One region of the Zoogloea oryzae genome, then DNA from elsewhere that is predicted to be linked to it. Evidence: predicted binding sites of a transcription regulator. Region 1 holds the regulator's gene; the other holds the start of a gene.
The links. Region 1 encodes FNR, which switches genes on or off when oxygen is low (the NO sensors DNR and NnrR bind a similar motif). Its sites were predicted from a motif close to TTGANCTAGNTCAA; they were not measured.
Positions count from the first base shown of each region.

Region 2: the regulator FNR is predicted to act here: its motif matches at 8,886-8,899, upstream of ubiU (ubiquinone anaerobic biosynthesis protein UbiU).

Region 1 covers NZ_BSPX01000105.1:1,260-10,162, reverse strand. The annotation lists partial or broken gene QQK25_RS21065 (hypothetical protein) at 1-104, opposite strand, end outside; gene QQK25_RS21060 (tRNA pseudouridine(65) synthase TruC) at 307-1,071, opposite strand; gene QQK25_RS21055 (transporter-like protein) at 1,170-3,278, shown strand; gene QQK25_RS21050 (methyl-accepting chemotaxis protein) at 3,424-4,044, shown strand; gene QQK25_RS21045 (oxygen-binding di-iron domain-containing protein) at 4,051-4,791, shown strand; gene QQK25_RS21040 (SirB2 family protein) at 4,867-5,253, shown strand; gene fnr (fumarate/nitrate reduction transcriptional regulator Fnr) at 5,254-5,988, opposite strand; gene hemN (oxygen-independent coproporphyrinogen III oxidase) at 6,108-7,502, shown strand; gene QQK25_RS21025 (sulfite exporter TauE/SafE family protein) at 7,590-8,306, shown strand; partial or broken gene QQK25_RS21020 (heavy metal translocating P-type ATPase) at 8,328-8,903, shown strand, end outside.
Region 2 covers NZ_BSPX01000026.1:16,256-27,239, forward strand. The annotation lists gene QQK25_RS10100 (alpha/beta fold hydrolase) at 1-552, opposite strand, end outside; gene QQK25_RS10105 (flavin reductase family protein) at 552-1,043, opposite strand; gene mutY (A/G-specific adenine glycosylase) at 1,143-2,225, shown strand; gene QQK25_RS10115 (c-type cytochrome) at 2,241-2,720, opposite strand; gene QQK25_RS10120 (pentapeptide repeat-containing protein) at 2,725-3,318, opposite strand; gene QQK25_RS10125 (methanol/ethanol family PQQ-dependent dehydrogenase) at 3,442-5,316, opposite strand; gene QQK25_RS10130 (response regulator) at 5,800-6,453, shown strand; gene QQK25_RS10135 (LON peptidase substrate-binding domain-containing protein) at 6,499-7,101, opposite strand; gene QQK25_RS10140 (high affinity choline transporter 1) at 7,257-8,759, opposite strand; gene ubiU (ubiquinone anaerobic biosynthesis protein UbiU) at 8,960-9,973, shown strand; gene QQK25_RS10150 (U32 family peptidase) at 10,008-10,913, shown strand; gene ubiT (ubiquinone anaerobic biosynthesis accessory factor UbiT) at 10,929-10,984, shown strand, end outside.

The DNA of each region.
Region 1 (8,903 bases):
CACGCCGTAATGGCAAGGGCAACGCCCCACGCCAGCAGGGGGCCAAGACGCGCAGCGCGCGCCAGGGACAGGCGTGACAGGTCGGAACGGTCGGGGAGCTTCATCGGTGAGCCGGGCAAAAGACCGTCAATCTTAGCCGGCCTCGGTTACAGGTGAAAGCACCGTGATGTCGCAAGGTGTTGACGCGACGAACGGCGGGAGCGTCGGGGTGGCTCCATGCGGCGAGCGGACGCTGAGCGGGTGGCTTGATCGTGTTGCCGTAGCCGGGGGTTTCCCGGCAGGCGGGGCGTTCAGGAACGCGGCGTGTCAAGCCGGGTGGGCGGCAGGCAAGTGTGGATAAAGCCCGGGTGGCAGGGCGGTGGTCCAGCCGAGGGCGTCGAGCAGCGCGGCGAAGTCGCCGTCTGGCGGGGCGACCACATCAAGCGGCTCACCGCTGACCGGATGGACGAACTGCATCCGCGCGCAGGCAAGGAGCATCCGGTGGCAGCCGAAGTGCTGCTGGAAGAAGCGGTTGTGGCGGCCCTTGCCGAAGGTGGCGTCGCCGACGATGGGGTGGGACAGGTGCTTGAGGTGGCGCCGGATCTGGTGCTTGCGGCCGGTGTGGGGCGTGAGCTCGACCAGCGCGTAGCGGCTGGTGGGGTAGCGATCCACGGCGAAGGGCAGCTCGCAGGTGGCGAGGGTGCGGAAATCGGTGACGGCGGGCTGGGCGGCGTCGGAGGTCTCGTCGCCCACCCACTCGGCGTCGTCCCGGCGGCGGGTGAGGGCGTGGTCGATGCGCCCGGCTTCGGGCGGATGGCCACGCACCACCGCGAGGTAGGTCTTGGCGACTTCCTGGCGTTCGAACTGGCCGCCGAGCTGGCGGGCGGTGTCCCGGTCGAGGGCGAACACCAGCACGCCCGAGGTGCCCCGGTCGAGACGGTGGGCCGGATGCACGTGGCGGCCGAGCTGGTCGCGCAGCAATTGCACGGCGAAGCGGGTTTCGTGGCGGTCGAGCTCGCTGCGATGGACGAGCAGCCCGGCCGGCTTGTGGATGACGACCACGTGGTCGTCCTGGAACAGGATCGGAAGCATGTTGGGATGGTAAACCGGTGGCCAGGGTCGCGGGGTGGAACCTTCCCGCCCTGCAGGAGGACGAACCTAAATCCATCTTCTCGGGGCATACTTTGCCTATGTCAAATACGTTTACCCTCGACGCGGCGCTAGCCGAGGCCTTCACCCGCGACGCCCTGCTCACCTCCATCCACTCCGTGCTGCCCGAGCAGCGACAGGGGCAGCGCGACCTTCCCAGGCTCGCCGCGCGCCTCGCTGCGCTGGTGGCCGCCGCCGACCTGCCCGACCGGCTCGACGCCTGGCGGGCGCTGACCGCCTGGTTGGCCGGCGGTGCCCTGTGGAGCGATGTGTACATCGATTCGGCCGACGTGCACGGCTCTGCCACCCAGCGTTTCGCGGTGCTGATGGACGTGCTCGCCGCCCATCCCGACCTGGCCGCCGCGGTGCGCCGGGCGATCCGCTGCATCCTCGACGAGACCGACGGGGCCAACCTGTTCGGCGAGGTGGGGATTCCCAGCGACCGGGGCTTTCTGTCGGAGTTCGGCGACCGGCTGACCGCCAAGCTCATCCCGTCGCCCCGGGACGACCACGATCTTTCGCACCTGATGAGCCGCAGCTTCCGGCGCAACAAGGATCTGACCCTCATCCGTGGCCTGCAGCCGTCCACCTTTCAGCGGGCCGTGGATCTGCTGTTCCCGGCTGATGATCCGGGGATGAGCACGGCGCTGAAGGGCGCGATGGCCGATGGTTTCCGGCTGCTCCTGGCCCGGGTCCAGGGGCAGGGCCTGTCCCTCAAGCTGCGGGCCCGGGGCGAGCATCGGCCGGTGGCCCGCTCGCCCTTCCGGCGGCTCGCCGACAGCGGCGAGAATCTGCTTTGCGCCTGGGAGCAGGGCCGCGTGTCGATGCAGCTCGTCGAGGCCTGGCAGCTCGATCTGGCCGCCTGCCGGGACGAGATGCACCTGATCTCCACGCGCCTCGAATCCGAGGGCATCAGCGTGGATATCGTGTATGGGCTGGACGTGCTCGACCGCTGCCTCACGCGGATGGAGACCATCGTCGGGGTGATGGCCGCCGACCCCGGCTCGCCGGGGCCTGTCCTCTTGCTGCTCCAGCAACTGGCCTACGCGGCCCACGAGAGCGCCAGCCTGCGCCATCTGGTGCGGGCCAACTTGCAGCGCCTGCAGCGGCGCATCGTCGACCGCGCGGGCAAGACCGGCGAGCATTACATCGCTGAAAACAACGAGGACTACCGCCATATCTGGACAGCCGCTGCCGGCGGCGGGCTGCTGACGGTGGGCACCGCGGCGATGAAGATGACCGTCGCCGGCGCCGGGCTGGCGCTGTTCCTGGAAGGGCTTGGCTCCGGCATCAACTACGCGGTGAGCTTCCTGCTCCTCCAGGCGCTCGGGCTGATCCTCGCCACCAAGCAGCCGGCGATGACCGCCGCCGCCTTCGCGGCCATCATCCGTGACCGCAAGGGCAACGAGCGCCTCGACGTGATCGTCGATTACGCGGCGTGCATCTGTCACTCGCAGCTGGCGGCGACCATCGCCAACGTGGTGGTGGTGGCCTGCGGCGCCTACGCCTTCGATGCGGCGTGGCGCCTTGCCACCGGGCACGCCTTCCTCACCACCGACGAGGCCCGTTATGTCTTCCATTCCCTCAGCCCGGTCGATAGCGGGACAGTGTTCTACGCGGCGCTCACCGGGGTGATCCTGTACCTCGCGGCGCTGGTGGGTGGCTGGGTGGATAACTGGGCGGTGTATCACCGGCTGCCCCAGGCGATCGCCGAGCACCGGCTGGGCAACCGCTTCGGGCGGCTGCGCATGATGCGGCTCGCCGGCATCGTGTCGCGCAACATGTCGGGCTGGGCGACCAACATCTCCCTCGGGCTGATGCTGGGGATGACGCCGGTGCTCGGCAAGTTCTTCGGGCTGCCGCTGGATGTGCGTCACGTGACGCTCAACTCCGGCATCCTCAGCCTTGCCACGTCGTCCCTCGAGATGAAGTGGGTCGGCACCGGGCTGCTCACGCTGGCGGTGGCCGGCGTCGGGGTGATGTTCGTGCTCAACCTCGGGGTGAGCTTCGCCCTGTCGCTGATGACCGCCGTGCGCGCCTACGATCTGCCCAAGTCCGACCTGCGCGAGCTGCGCCGCCGTCTGTGGCATCGCCTGCGCACCCGGCCGCGGGATTTCCTGCTCCCGCCGAAGCGCCCGGCGGCTTCCTGAGGGTGCTGCGGGGAGGCTCAAGCTTGACGGCATCACGCCGTTAATCTCCCCGCGGCAGCCGGCCGGCTCATCCCGATGGGATCGAGGGCGGCGACCGCTCCGATCGATGCGTCCCACCCATGCGGTCCGTCACCGAGAGCCCCGAATGAATGCGCCCGAACGAAACCTCAAACTGACCAACCACCGCTCCGGCGAGCTTGCCGGCATCGTGCGGGTCAACGAAGAAATCAAGGCCATCGTCGCGACGGCCTTCCGGATCAACCTGATGGCCCTCAACGCCATCTTCCTGGCCAAGCGCGCGGGCAACGCCGCGCTGGGCTTCGGCGTGCTCTCCAACGAACTGCGCCGCTTCGCCCAGGATCTCACCCGACACATGGCCTCGCTGCGCGACATGACCTCCGGCTCGGTGGGCAGCGTCACCGGCGTCGTCCAGCAGCAGCGCAACTCGCGGATCCTCGCCGAGGCGATCCGCCTCGCCGGCGAGGTGCCCGGCGTGCGCGAGGCCCGCAAGCGCGGGATGGCGCGCCTGTCGGCCCAGCAGGTCAAGCTGCGCGCCCTCGACCTGCGCCTGCGCGCGGCGGTCGAGGAGACCCAGCAACTGGTCGAACTGGGCGGCGTGCTGGCCCGCTCGGCCAAGATCGAGGCGGCTTACGGCGGCGGGTTCAGCCCGGCGCTGATGCAGGTCTCGACGGATTTCGCGGAGGTGATCGCGCAGATCAAGCGATCCCTCGAAGTGCTCGGCAAGGAACGGCTCGTAAAGGACTAGGAACCCATGAAGCAGGCTCACTGTATCTTCCAGGAAGACGACCACCGCTGGCTGGCGATCGCGCGCGATGCGACCAAGCCGGGCTACATCATCGACACCAACGAATACGTGATCGTCGATGGCGAGGAGGCGCTGCTGTGCGACCCGGGCGGCATCGAGATCTTTCCGGCGGTCTTCTCGGCCCTGTCGGCAGAGTGCGACCCCACCAAGCTGGCCGGCCTGTTCGCCTCCCACCAGGACCCGGACATCATCTCGTCCCTGGCCCTGTGGCTGGAGTTCAAGCCGGATCTCAAGTGCTACACCAGCTGGCTGTGGCAGTCCTTCCTGCCCCACTTCGGCGGCGAGGACACCACCTTCGTGCCGATTCCCGATCCGGGCATGACCATCAAGCTCGGCAGCCTCGAACTGCAGGCCGTGCCGGCCCATTATCTGCACTCGTCGGGCAACTTCAACCTGTATGACCCGAAGGCCAAGATCCTGTTCTCCGGCGACATCGGCGCGGCGCTGCTGCCGCCCGACCAGGGCGGGCTGTACGTGGAGGATTTCTCCCGCCACATCCGCCACGCGGAAGCCTTCCACAAGCGCTGGATGGGCTCCGACCGGGCCAAGCGTGACTGGTGCGAGCGCGTCTCGCGGCTGGAGATCGACATGCTGGTGCCCCAGCACGGCTCGATCTACCAGGGCGCCGACGTGCAGCGCTTCATCAACTGGTTCGCGGCGCTGGAAGTGGGCGTGCTGCGCGGCTGAAGTTGAGGCCCCGCAAGGACGGGGCAGGGCGGATGCCCGAAAATGTCGTCAAGGCGTAACCCCATCCGAGGCGACATGTACCTGCTCATCAAGCATCTCCACATCACCTGCGTCGTGCTGAGCGGCGCGGGTTTTCTTTTGCGCGGCTGGTGGTCGATCACCGGATCGCCGCTGCTCAAGGCCCGGCTGACCCGGCGCCTGCCTCACGTGATCGACTCGTGTCTGCTCGCCAGCGCCATCGCTCTGGCGTGGATGGCCGGGCAATACCCCTTCGTGGATGGCTGGCTGACCGCCAAGGTGCTGGGCCTGCTGGCCTACATCGGCCTAGGTGTCGTGGCCCTGCGACCGACGCGGCCGCTCGGCGTGCGCGTGGTGGCGCTCGCCGCGGCGGCGGCCGTGTTTTCGTACATTGTGTCAGTGGCGCTCACCAAGAACCCGGCGGGCTGGCTCGCGCTCGTCTGATCAGATGGCGTGGTGGTTCAGCAGCCGCTTGAGCCCCGGGGTGTCAAGGATGCGGATGTGCTTCTGCTGGACCGCCACCAGGCCTTCTTCCTGGAAGCGCGAGAAGGCGCGGGAGACGGTTTCGAGCTTCAGGCCCAGGTAGGAGCCGATCTCGTCGCGGGTCATGCGCAGATGGAACTCGGACGGCGAGAAACCCCGCGCGGTGAAGCGCTGGGACAGGTTGAGCAGGAAGGCGGCGAGGCGTTCCTCGGCGCGCATGGAGCCGAGCAGCATCATCACGCCGTGGTCGCGCACGATCTCGCGGCTCATGATCTTGTGGAACTGGTGCTGCAGGCTCTCGACCTGACGCGACAGCTCTTCGAGGCGGCTGAAGGGGATCACGCACACTTCGCTGTCTTCGAGGGCGATGGCGTTGCACGAGTGGTGTTCGGTGCTGATGCCGTCCAGCCCCAGGACTTCGCCGGTCATCTGGAAACCGGTGACCTGATCGCGGCCGTCCTCCAGAATGACATCGGTCTTGAACGAGCCGGCGCGGATCGCGTAGATCGCCTCGAAGGACTCCCCGGAGCGGTAGAGATGCTGCTGACGCTTGATCTTGCGACGGCTGCCGACGAGCTCGTCGAGCTGGTTTATTTCCCGCGGGTCGAGCCCGAACGGCAGGCACAGCTCGCGCAGATTACACTGGGAACAAGCTGTCTTGATCTCGATAATTGTTGCTGGAATCGCAGAATTCATCTGTACGCTTACCACCTGGACTTGAGAGGATTTACCAACCTTTGGAGCCCTTTGATCCACATCAATACGATTACAGGATGATTCTGCGATCGTTTCGCGGAATTAATAGAAGCACGCCCATGAACGCGACTCAAAAAGATCTGATCTTCGACCCCGAGCTCATTCGCAAGTTTGATGTGAATGGCCCGCGTTACACTTCGTATCCGACCGCAGACCGCTTCGTCGAGGCCTTCAACTCCGACGCGCTGTGCGACTGGCTCGGCAAGAGGTCGATCGGCGGGATTGGCAAACCGCTCTCATTATACTTCCACATCCCGTTCTGCAATACGATCTGCTACTACTGCGCCTGCAACAAAATCATCACCAAGGATCACGGGCGCTCGGCCAAGTATCTGGAGTACCTCGAGAAGGAGGTTGATCTTCAGGTCGCCTGCCTGCAGGGCCCGCGGGAGGTGCTGCAGCTTCACCTGGGCGGCGGCACGCCCACCTTCCTGTCCCACGACGAGCTGCGCCAGCTGATGGGCATCGTGAAGAAGCACTTCACGCTGGTGCCCGACGGCGAGTACTCCATCGAGGTCGACCCCCGCAAGGTCGATGAAGCCACCGTCGCGCTGCTGGCCGAGCTGGGCTTCAACCGCATGAGCGTCGGCATCCAGGATTTCAACCCGGATGTGCAAAAGGCCGTCAATCGCGTCCAGAGCGAGGAAGAAACCAAGCTGGTGATCGACGCGGCCCGCGCCCACGGCTTCAAGTCGGTGAGTGTCGACCTGATCTACGGCCTGCCCAAGCAGAACGTTATCAGCTTCAACCGCACCCTTGAGCAGATCCTGGCCCTGTCGCCGGATCGCCTGTCGATCTACAACTACGCGCACCTGCCGAGCCTCTTCAAGCCCCAGCGCCGCATCGTCGACGCGCAGCTGCCGTCGGGCGAGACCAAGCTGCAGATCCTGCAGCTGGCCATCCGCCGCCTCACCGAGGCCGGCTACGTCTACATCGGCATGGACCACTTCGCCAAGCCGACCGACGAGCTCACCACCGCCCAGCGCCAGGGCCGCCTGCACCGCAACTTCCAGGGCTACTCGACCTACGCCGAGTGCGACCTGCTGGCCTTCGGCGTCTCCGCCATCGGCAAGGTCGGGCCGACGTACGCCCAGAACGTGAAGACGCTGGACGAGTACTACGACATCCTCGACACCGGCCGCCTGCCGGTGCTGCGCGGCATCGAGTTAACCCCGGACGACCTGCTGCGCCGGGCGATCATCCAGGCGCTCATGTGCCACTTCGAGCTGTCCATCGAATCCATCGAGATCGCCCACTTGATCGACTTCAAGAAGTACTTCGCTGCCGAGCTCGCCGACCTGCGCGAGATGGAGAAGGGCGGCCTCCTGAAGATCGACGACCAGTGGATCAGCGTGCTGCCCGCTGGCCGGATGCTGGTGCGGGCCATCGCGATGGTGTTCGACCGTTACCTGCGCTCCGACCGGGAGCGGACCCGCTACTCCAAGGTGATCTGATTCGCCGTCTGGTTGCTCCGGATCGTCAGGACTAAACTATGCGCCCCGTGACCTCGCGGGGCGCTTTTCATTTGCAGGGTTGAAACCATGCCGGAAACCGGTTACTTCGCAGTCTTCCTGATCGGCCTGCTGGGCGGCACCCACTGCGTGGCCATGTGCGGTGGCATCGTCAGCGCGCTCACCGTGCAGACGATCCAGATGCCCGGCCAGAAGCGTCGCGAGTGGCCGCTGCACCTGGCCTACAACCTCGGCCGGATCGGCAGCTACACCCTGGCCGGCGCGGCGATGGGCGCCATCGGCACGGTGGGCATGCTGTTCAACGACATCCTGCCGATCCAGCTCGCCCTGTACGTGGCGGCCAACCTGATGCTGGTGGCGCTGGGGCTTTACCTCACCGGCTTCACCCGCGCGCTGGCGGGGGTCGAGAAGCTCGGCCAGCGGCTGTGGAACCGCATCCAGCCGCTCACCCGGCGCTTCCTGCCGGCACGCTCGGTGGCCCAGGCGTTTCCGCTGGGGGCGCTGTGGGGCTTTCTGCCCTGCGGGCTGGTGTACAGCGTGCTGGCGACGGCCCTCGTCACCGGCTCGGCCGAGCGCGGCGCGGCGCTGATGCTGGCCTTTGGCCTCGGCACGCTGCCCAACCTGATGCTGGCGGGCCTGGTGCTCAAGCGCCTGCGCGACGTGGTGCGGAACCAGGCGGTGCGTACGGGGTCTGGACTGGTGGTGCTCGCCTTCGGCGTCTATGGTCTGGTGACGACGCCGTCGCTGGGCAGCAAGCTGTGGAATGGCGTGGTGTGCCATTTCTGACCCAACACTGGAGTACGCGGGATGAGCGAGCCGGCTGACGTGCGTTACGACCTGCCGGTGTCCGGCATGAGCTGCGCCGCCTGCGCGGTGCGCCTCGAAAAGGTGCTCAACCGCCTGCCAGGCGTCGACGCGAAGGTGAATTTCGCCACCGAGAAGGCCCGCATCACCGCCACGCCCGGCGGCGCGCCGGCCGCCGACATCCTCGGCGCGATCCGCAAGGCCGGCTTCGACGTGGCGCCCCAGGTGCTGGAGCTTGGCATCGGCGGCATGAGCTGCGCGGCCTGCGCGGCACGTATCGAGAAGGTGGTCAATCGATTGCCGGGCGTGGATGGCAACGTCAATTTCGCCGCCGAGACGGCCCGGGTGCGCTTCACCCCGGGGCTCACCGATCCGGCCGTCATCGTCGGCGCCATCGCCAAAGCCGGCTTCACCGCCACGCCGATCGCTGGCCGTGACCGGGAGGCGGAGCGGGCCCGCAAGGAAGCGGAGTTCCGCGCCGAGCTGCGGTTGTTCTGGATTTCGGCGCTGCTGTCGCTGCCTTTCCTGGCTCAAATGATCGGGATGCTCGGCGCCGGCGCAAGCGGCTCGATGCATCAC
Region 2 (10,984 bases), on a different contig from region 1:
CAGCGCCCGCATGGCGGCGCGGTAGCTGTCGGGCGGGATGTCGGCCATCACGTCGACGGCGGCATGTAGCACCTCGGGGTCGGCATCCGGCCCGACCATCGTCGGGATCAGGTCCACCGCGATGTCGCGCATGGTCGCGCCTTCATCGAGCGGGCCGATGCGCCGGGCCAGGAAGGCCTGCTGCAGCGGCCCCGCGGGCGCGCCGAAGGCCGGCGTGCAACACGCCAGCACCAGCCCGGACACACGCGCCGGAAAGCGCGCGACGGTCTGCAGGGCGATCATCCCGCCCATGCTGTGGCCGACGAGCACCGCACGATCGAGCCCCGCGGCGTCGAGCAGCTCGACCACCGCCGCCGCGTAGCCGTCGAAATCCACCGGGTCGATGGGCGCGCTGGCGCCGTAGCCCGGCATGTCCCACGCGAGCCCGCGCCAGCCCGGCGGGGTGATCGCCGGCAGGATCGACACCGCGCCCTTCGCGCCGCCGCTCACCCCGTGCAGGAACACCAGCCCGCGCGGGCCGGCGCCGGTCTCGATCCAGCGCGGGGTAGCCATCAGGCGAGGCGCTGGTAGGCGCCGCCCTGGAAGAGCAGCGGTTTCTTGTCGGCGTCGCGCTCAAAGCGGATCACCTCGTCGATGAAGACGATATGGTCGCCGCCCGGATGGCGCGCATGGGGCCGGCACACGAAGCGGGCGCAGCAGCCGGCGAGCAGCGGCACGCCGCCCTCGCCGTCGGTGAACTCGACGCCGGCAAAGCGGTCTTCCACCCGGCTGGCGAAGCGGTTGGAGAGCTCCTGCTGGTCTTCGGCGAGCACGTTGATCGCGTACACTGGCGCGTTTTCAAGGGCCGGCACCAGCTGCAGGTGGCTGGACAGGCTCCACACCACGAGCTGGGGCACCAGCGACACCGAGTTGAAGGAGCTGACCGTGAGGCCCACCGGCCGGCCGGCGCCGTCGCGGGTGGTGACCACCGTCACGCCGGTAGGAAACATGCCCAGCGTGTCGCGAAAGGCGCGCACCGCCGGGTCGTTCTTGGGAGCATTCATGATGAAATCGGACTGGCCGGGCAAGTTTGCAGCCCGGCAACCTGTTTGGGGAGGCGCGATTATCACGCGCCGCCCGGCAAGCGTCGAGGGGATGCTGCGGTGAACAAATCCTGGCCCGCGGGCATCGCGCCCTTTCCCGGCACGCCCTTCGCCCGCCGCCTGATCGACTGGCAGCGCCACCACGGCCGCCACGACCTGCCGTGGCAGACCCGCGACGCCTACCGGGTGTGGCTGTCGGAGATCATGCTCCAGCAGACCCAGGTGGAGACGGTGATCCCGTATTACGCGCGCTTCCTGGAACGCTTCCCGACCCTCGAAAGCCTCGCCGCCGCGCCGGTGGAGGATGTGCTGGCCCGCTGGAGCGGGCTCGGCTACTACGCCCGCGCCCGCAACCTGCACAAGTGCGCCCAGGCGGTGATGACCCGCCACGGCGGCACCTTTCCGGCCGACCCGACGCTGCTAGCCGAGCTGCCGGGCATCGGCCGCAGCACCGCCGCGGCGATCAGCGCCTTCAGCTACGGCACCCGCGCGGCGATCCTCGACGGCAACGTGAAGCGCGTGTTCGCCCGGGCCTTCGGCATCGACGGCTTTCCCGGCACCAAGGCGGTGGAAAACGCCCTGTGGGATCTCGCCGAGGCCCTGCTACCCGAGCGCGACGTGGACATCTACACCCAGGCCCAGATGGACCTGGGCGCCACCCTGTGCACCCGTGGCAAGCCCCGCTGCGGGCAGTGCCCCCTCGCCGACGGCTGCGTGGCCCTGCGTGACGGCCGAGTGGCCGAACTGCCCACCCCGCGCCCGAAGAAAGCCGTGCCCGAACGCCACGGCCGCTTCGCGGTGATCGTCGCGAACGGCGCCGTGCTGCTGGAACGCCGCCCCCCCGCCGGCATCTGGGGCGGCCTGCAGAGCCTGCCGGAGCTGCCCGAAGACGCCGACACGGCCGAATGGGTCGCCCGGCGCTTTGGGCTGACGGTAACGCGCGTCGCGCCGCTGCCGGGGCTGCGCCATGTGTTCACCCACTTCGTGCTGCATCTGGCCCCGGAGCGGGTGGAGGTGGCTGCCGGCGACGGGGTGCGGGACGCGGACGGGCTCGACTGGTGGCCGCTCGACGCGCTGGCCGACGCGGCCCTGCCGACGCCGGTGCGCAAGGTGCTGGAGGCCCTGCAGCGCGCTACCGGCTGAACCCCCAGCCGGCCCTCACTCCGCGGCGCGCTTGGGCGCCCGGCTTTCCACAAAGGTGCGCAGCGTCCAGATCAACTGCGGAGACAGCACCGTCTTCCAGGCCGGCATGTGGCTCACCCCGACGCGGACCTTGCCGTTCTGCACGGAATCGAGAAAGTAGGCGTCGTTGTCGGCCAGGCAGTGGGCGCGCACCGCCGGGTCGGCGATGGGCCGGCAGGCCTTGTCGAGGCGGGTGAGATCGGGGCCGGGCATGTTCCGGCTCACCGCATCGACGCCGTGGCAGCGGGCGCAGGTCTGGTTGAAGAGGGTCCGGCCAATCTCCGCCGCCCGGGCATTGCCCCGGTAAGGGTTGCCCTCGCCGGCCGGTGGCGGCGGCAGGCCGGTGGTGTCCACGTCGAAGGTCGCAACGGCGGGCTCGGCCACCTCGAAGGCCAGGGCGGGCTGGACGAGCAGCGCCAGCGCCCCCGCGACGACAAGTCGGAAGAAGGAAGTCATGGCGTCACCAGTCGGTCGGACAGCCGACGCAGCCGTCGAAGGTCGAGTCGGGAAAGATCGTGTAGCGCAGCAGCGCGCCTTCCAGGTTGGCGCCGCGCAGGTCGGTGGCGTTGAACTTGGTCTCCTGGAGGTTGGCGTTGGTGAGCCGCGCCTTGTTGAACCACGTGAAGGCGGCGCGGGCCGCTTCCATGTTGGCCGCGGTGAGGTCGGCGCCAGTGAAGTCGGCGCGCATGATGCGGGCGAACTCCAGGTCGGCCCCGACGAGACGGGCGTTGCGGAAGGAGGCGCCCGGCGCGTTGGCCTTGGAGAGGCGCGCGCCGCTGAGATCGGCGCCGTCGAAAATCGCCCCGGCCAGATTGGCTGCGCGCAGGTCGGCCCGGGCGAGGTTGGCGCCGGTGAAGTCGGCCCCGGCGAGGTCGAGGGCCGACAGATCCTTGTGGCGCAGATCGGCGCCCCGGCAGCGGGCGTGGGGCCACATGCCGCAGGTGCCGTGCACTTCGGGTTCGGCGGGATTCGCCCGCGCACCGGCCTCGGGGCCGGCAAGGAGCAGCCCGACGGCCATCGCCGCCAGCGCCGCACGCGGAAAGACGGACAGCATGAGGTGTCCTTTCTCGTTGGATGGAAAGACGACGGCCGGCGATGCGCACCGGGCGCACGCCGCCGTCGCGGCCAGGCAGGCCGGTGGAGCCCGCGGGAGACGGCGCGGGCCCCACCTGCGGGATCAGCGGCCGGACTTCGGCAGCTTGAAGACCCAGTACGAACCGCCCTGGGTGACCTGCTTGGTCAGGTCGGCCATGTCGCCGCCCCACAGGGGCACGGCGCCGCCGTAGCCGGAGGACAGGCCGATGTACTGCTCGCCGTCCTGTTCCCAGGTGATGGGCACGGAGACGATCCCGGAGCCGGTCTGGAATTTCCACAATTCCTTGCCGGTCCTGGCGTCAAACGCCTTGATGAAGCCATCCGAGGTGCCCGTGAAGAGCAGCCCGCCGGCGGTGGTCAGCGTGCCGGCCCACAGGGGGAACTTCTCTTTGTGTTCCCAGGCGATCTTGCCGGTCTTCGGGTCCATCGCGCGCAGGGTGCCCACGTGGTCGTCGAACAGGCGCTTGATGCGGAAGCCTTGGCCCAGGTAGGCGGAGCCGGCCTTGTAGGTCAGGTGCTCGGTCCAGTAGTCCATCGCCCAGTGGTTGGCGGGGATGTAGAACAGGCCGGTGTCCGGGCTGTACGACATGGGCATCCAGTTGGTGCCACCCAGGAACGGCGGCGATACGAAGACACTGTCACCCTTGTCGGCGCCGGCCTTCGGCTCGGGCGGACGGTTGCCGGTCTCGATGGGCTTGCCGGTGCTCAGGTCCCAGCCCTTGGCCCAGGTGATGCCTTCCACGAACGGCCAGGCGCCGATCAGCGACGTGGGCTTGTTCGGGTAGCCGGCGCCGTTGGTGAGCTTTTCCCGGTCGGTCACGAAGAAGAAGCCGTTGCGGTCGGCGTGGGCCGAGGCCTTCACGAGCTTGCCGGTCTTCGGATCCTTGTACTCGAAGAGCACCACCGAGTTGTTGCCGGAGAAGTCCCAGGCGTCGTTGGGGGTGTGCTGGAAGAAGCCCTTCAGCTCGCCGGTGCTGGCGTCCACATAGGCCTGGCCGGAGGTGAACAGGCTGGGCCAGTTGCGCGGATCGTCGCCTTCCTGGGTGCGCTTCCAGGTGTTCCACGGCGCCGGGTTGCCGGTGCCGATCACGACCATGTTCTTCTCAATGTCGAAGCTGGCAGTCTGCCACGGGGCGCCGCCGCCGTGATGCCAGGCCTCGGTGGGCTTGCCGTCCTTGTCCTTCGGCCAGGTGGGGGCGCTGGCGTCGCCGGTGGGGGTGCTCTCCTTGCCGTTCAGGCGACCCATGTGGCCTTCGACCATCGGGCGGGCCCAGACTTCCTCGCCGGTCTCCGGATCGCGGGCGAACAGCCAGCCCACCACGCCGAACTCGTCCCCCGACGAGCCGTGCACCAGCAGCACCTTGCCGCTGTGCTGGTCCTGGATCACGAAGGGCGCGCCGGTCATGGTGTAGCCGACTTTGTGGTCGCCCCACTTCTTCTTCCAGACCACCTTGCCGGTGTCCTTGTTGAGGGCCACGATGCCGGCGTCCAGGGTGCCGAAGTAGATCTTGTCGCCGTAGATGGCGGCGCCACGGTTGACCACGTCACAGCACGGGCGGATGTCTTCCGGCAGGCGGGCCTCGTATTCCCACAGGCGCTTGCCGGTCTTGGCCTCGACGGCGTAGATCCGCGAGTAGGACGAGGTCACGTAGATCACCCCATCATGGACGAGCGCCTGGGCCTCCTGGCCGCGCTGCTTCTCGCCGCCGAACGAGAAGCTCCACACCGGCACCAGGCCGGCCACGTTCTTCGTGTTGACCGTCTTGAGCGGGCTATGCCGCTGAGCCTTCAGGCCCAGGCCGTAGGTGAGCACGTCGCCCGGGGTCTTGTCGTCGTTGCGGATGTCGTCCCAGGTGACGGCCTTGCCAGCGGCCTGGGCGCCACCTGCACACAGCGTGGCCAGCGCAAGCGCCAGCACGGCCGGCTTGAGCCGACGGGCTTGATTGATTCCTTTCATGGGGACTCCTTGTCTCCGGATTGTTGTGATGTCCTGCGCGTGGCCATCGACCTCCCGTGATGCCAACGCCCTGCGCTAAATCCAGTATCCAAGGCGCGCTTTACCCCTGTCGCGGGAGATGCTCCCCGCAACGTCGGGAAACTTTCCCGGCCTGAAAACGGCCTCAGGCTGGCACGGGCGTTGCACACTGTTCCGTTCGAGGACAGCAGAACCAAAGGAGCACGCGATGAAATGGCTTGGTGAGAACCGGGGCGCACAAGGGGCGCAGGAGACCACACACGCCCTCACCGAAGCCCCGACGGGCCCGATGGCCCACGAGGCGGCGACGGCCGACCGGCACACCGCCGCCAGACGCGGACAGCACCGCCCGCGGAGACGTCCTACCCTGCCGCAGAAACACCGCTCCAATGTGACGCAGCCGGCAGGTACAGCGGAGCGCGGCGCGGGCAGCGCGGCAGAGACGGGCCTGCAATGATCCGGATCATGCTCGTGGAAGACCACGCCGTGGTGCGCACCGGCTACCGCCGACTGATCGACGCAGAAACGGATCTGGTGGTGGTGGGCGAGGCGGCCACCGCCGATGAGGCTTATGGGCGGTTGTGCGAAAGCGGCGGCGTCGACGTGGCAATGGTGGATCTGAGCCTGCGCGAGAGCAGCGGCATCGATGCCATCCGGCGCATGCTGGCGCGGGAACCGCAGCTGCGGGTGCTGGTGGTCAGCATGCACGACAACCCCAGCTTCGTCGTTCAGGCGATGCGCGCAGGCGCCCTTGGCTACCTCACCAAGAACAGCGAACCGGGCGAGGTCCTGACGGCGATCCGCGACGTTGCCGTGGGGCGCCGGGTGCTGTCGGCCGAGGTGGCGCAGGGCGTGGCGAGCGCGGCCCTGGCCGAGGAAGCGCCCCTTTCACGGCTCACCCCGCGGGAGTTCGAGGTGCTGCGCATGGCGGTGAACGGTGAATCGGTGGATGCCATCGCCCAGCGCCTGCATCTGAGCCAGAAGACGGTGCACAACCACATGTCGTCGGTGCGTCAGAAACTCGGCGTCGACAACGACTTCCATCTCCTGCGGCTGGCCGTGCGACATGGGCTGACCGACCTGCCCGCAGGCGCCCCCCTGCGCATGGCCCCCACCTGACGACGGCCCCCGGCCCCATCAGCCACGCTCTGCGCCGGAACGAGCTCAGCCCACCAGCTTGTGCTGCTTGAGGTAGGTGTGGAGGATCTCGAGCCGCGAGATCGTGTCGTCCAGTTCGAGCAGGCGCACGCGGGCTTCGGGCGGGATGGGCAGGACTTCGGCGAGGCGGTAGCCGACCCAGGTGGCGTCGTCGAAGCGGTGGGGCGGCGGAAACACCGTCTCGCCGGCGTCGCTGACGATGGCCTGGAGCAGCGGCAGCATGTCGGCAAGCGCAGGCGGCACCGGCTGGGGCGCGGGTTCGGGCAGCCATTCGACGCGGGCGGTCTGCAGCTTGTCGTGCTGAATGGTGCGCTCGACGATGCGGAAGCGCGGGCCACCACGGGTGGTGATGAAGAGCAGCCCGGGCTGGGACATGTCCCAATCGACGATGCTCGCCACGCAGCCGATGTTGTGGGGCACCGCGGCCTCGCCCACCTCGGCGCCTTCGCGGATCAGGCACACGCCAAAGGGCGCGTTGGCCTTCATGCAGCGGGCCGCCATGTCGAGATAGCGCGCCTCGAACAGCTTGAGCTGCAGCAGGCCATCGGGAAACAGCACCACGCCGAGGGGAAAGAGCGGGATCTCGGCGGGCAGGGCTTGGGCGGTCATGGCGGGATGGGGAGTGGGAAGTGGGTAATGGGGAATGGGGAGTGGGCGGTGGCTGAAGCGACGTGACGGCTGCGGCTACCTGGGTAACAGATCAGAAAACGGGAAACGGGTTCAACGCGCGCCCCACTTCCCATTCCCCAATCCCCACTACCCAATCAATGCCGATGTACCACGCCGATGCCCTCATGGGCCACGCCGTGGGGGTCGGCGGCGTGATGACCGTGGCGCAGGCGGTCGTGCACGTCGATGTCGTGGGGCACCCATTGCTTCACCAGCGAGCCGACGATCATCCCGACGATGCTGGCGATCAGCCCGGCCAGTTGGGCCGGCACGAAGGGGTCGTCGCCGCCGGCCAGATGCACGCCGAGCCACACCGAAATGCCGCAGAAGATCGAGGCCAGCGCGCCCTGGTTGGTGGCGCGCCGCCAGTACAGCCCGCACAGCAGCGGGATGAAGGCCGACACCAGGGTGATCTGATAGGCGTTCTCGACCATCTTGAAGATCGTCGCCTTGGAGAACATGGCGTACAGGGTGACCAGCACGGTGAAGATCAGCGTGACGACGCGCATCCAGAACAGCAGCTTTTTGTCGGTGAGGTGCGGCAGCGCGGGCTTCAGAATGTTCTCGGTGAAGGTAACCGACGGCGCCAGCAGGGTGGCCGAGGCGCAGCTCTTGATGGCCGACAGCAGCGCGCCGAAGAACATCACCTGGGCGAACAGCGGCGCCTTGGAGAGCACCAGCTCGGGCAGGATCATCTGGGAATCGGAATCGATGAGGCGGGCGACCATCTCCGGGTCGATCAGCGTGGCGGAATAGGCCAGGAACATCGGCACGAAGGCGAACAGGAAATACAGGCTGCCGCCCAGCACCGAGCCCCACACGGCGATCTTTTCGGACTTGGCCGACTGCACCCGCTGGAAGACGTCCTGCTGGGGGATCGAGCCCAGCATCATGGTGATCGCCGCGGCGATGAAGGCGATCACTTCCTTCGCATCCGGCGGCGGCAGCATGTTGAACTTGCCGGATTCCATCGCGTGATTCACCACCACCCCCACGCCGCCAGCCATGCCGCTCACCTCACCGCCGATCCACAGCATGCCGATCACGATGATGATCATCTGCAGGAAATCGGTGACCGCCACCGCCCACATGCCGCCGAACAGGGTGTAGATGAGGATGGTGCCGGAGCCGATCCACATGCCCATCGTCTTGCTGATCTCGCCGCCCGACACCACGTTGAACACCAACCCCAGCGCCGAGATCTGCGCCCCCACCCAGCCCAGGTAGGAGATCACGATGGCGACGGTGGTGAGCACCTCGACACCCCGCCCGTAGCGCTTCTTGTAGAAGTCGCCGATGGTGAGCAGGTTCATGCGGTACAGCGGCGCCGCGAAGAACAGCCCGACCAGGATCAGGCACATCGACGAGCCGAAGGGGTCGGCCACCACGCCGTGCAGGCCTTCGTTGAGGAAGGTGGCCGGCACCCCCAGCACGGTCTCGGAACCGAACCAGGTGGCGAACACCGTGGCGGTGACCATGTAGAAGGGCAGATGGCGGCCGGCCACCGCGAAGTCCTTGGTGTTATGGACCCGCGTGGCGGCGGCGAGGCCGATGGCCACCGAGATCAGCCAGTAGGCGATGACGAACCAGAGAAGCATGCGCAAAAACGGAAAAAACGTTGGCGAATCCGCGGATTATAGGGGCCCGGGGGCGGAAAGAGGGAAACCCGGAACACCGGCCCGCGCCACGCACCAACTCGGGGCACAGCCGCCTGCGCGCCCCCGTTGACCCCCGTCAAGGTGCACCGGGCAACGGGCGCCTATAGTCCCGCCGCGTCATTCCTGCCGCCCCACTGCCCATGACTTCAGCGCGCCAAATCGAACTGGTCTGCCCCGCCGGCAGCCTGCCCGCCCTCAAGACCGCCGTGGACCACGGCGCCGACTGTGTTTACCTCGGCTTCAAGGACGCCACCAACGCCCGCAACTTCAGCGGCCTCAACTTCGACGACAAGGCCCTGGGCGAAGGCGTGCGCTACGCCCACGACCGCGGCCGCAAGGTGCTGCTGGCCCTCAACACCTACCCGCAGACCGACAACTGGCAACGCTGGACCGGCGCCGTGGATCGGGCCGCCGCCTTCGGCATGGACGCGGTGATCCTCGCCGACCCGGGCCTGATGGCCTACGCCCGGCGCGTGCATCCGGATCTGCGCCTGCATCTGTCGGTGCAGGGTTCGGCCACCAGCTACGACGCGATCAACTTTTACCACCGCCACTTCGGCATCTCCCGGGCGGTGCTGCCACGGGTGCTGTCGCTAGCCCAGGTGGAGCAGGTGATCGCCAACACGCCGGTCGAGATTGAAGTCTTCGGCTTCGGCGGGCTGTGCGTGATGGTGGAAGGGCGCTGCGCGCTCTCGGCCTACGCCACCGGCGAGTCGCCCAACTGCAACGGCGCCTGCTCGCCGGGCAAGCACGTGCGCTGGGAACAGACCCCCAAGGGCATGGAGACGCGCCTGGGCGGCATCCTCATCGACCGCTTCGCCGACGGCGAACGGGCCGGCTACCCCACCCTGTGCAAGGGCCGCTTCGACGTGAACGGCGAGACTTACTACGCCATCGAGGAGCCCACCAGCCTCAACACCCTCGAGCTGCTGCCCGAGCTGGCCCGCATCGGCGTGCGCGCCATCAAGATCGAAGGCCGCCAGCGCAGCCCGGCCTACGTGGCCCAGGTGACCGAAGTGTGGCGCGCCGCCATCGACCGCCTGCTGGCCGAGAAGCAGCCCTTCCGCGTCGAGCCCGCCTGGATGAACGCCCTCAACAAGAACTCCGAAGGCCAGAGCCACACCCTGGGCGCCTATTACCGCCCCTGGAAATGAGCCGCCCCCGAACCGCCCGAAAGCCCGATCACCGATGAAACTCGCCCTCGGCCCCCTGCTCTACTACTGGCCCCGCCAGTCCACCCTCGCCTTCTACGCCGACATGGCGGACGCGCCGGTGGATGTCGTCTATCTCGGCGAGACCGTGTGCTCCCGCCGCCATGAGCTGCGCCTGCCCGACTGGATCGAGATCGCCGAGATGCTCGCCGGCGCCGGCAAGGAGGTCGTGCTGTCGAGCCAGGTGCTGGTCGAATCCGAATCGGATCTCAAGACCCTGCGCCGGATCGTCGCCAACGGCACGTTCCGCGTCGAAGCCAACGACATGGGCGCGGTCGAGCTTCTCACCAGCGGCGACGCGCCGGTCACCAACTGGATCGCCGGCCCCACGCTCAACATCTTCAACCCGGTCACCCTCGGCATGTTCGCCGACCTGGGCGCGACCCGCTGGGTCGCCCCGCCGGAGATGTCGCGCAAGCAGATCGCCGAGCTGCGCCACGGCCTCGGGCGTGACATGGAAACCGAGATCTTCGCCCACGGCCGCCTGCCGCTGGCCTACTCGGCGCGCTGCTTCACCGCCCGCCACTTCAACCTGCAGAAGGACACCTGCGAGTTCCGCTGCCTGCAGTTTGCCGACGGCATCCCCCTCAAGACCCGCGAGGGCGAGCCCTTCCTCACCCTCAACGGCATCCAGACCCAGTCGGCGCACGTGCACACCCTGCTGGCCGACCTGCCCGCGGTGGTCGCCGACGGCATCGACATCCTGCGCATCAGCCCCCAGGGCGAGCACACCGGCAAGATCGTCGATCTCTTCCGCCGTGCCGTGGATGGCCTCATTCCGCCCATGGATGCCCTCACCGATGCCCTGCCGCTCCTGCCGGACGAACCGTGCAACGGCTTCTGGCACGGCCGCCCGGGCGTCGAACAGTTCGTCACCCTCTGAGCCCGGAGCTCGCCGATGAAAATCCCCGCCTTCACCCTGCCCGGTCCCTTCGCCCGCGTGGGCGCCCGCCT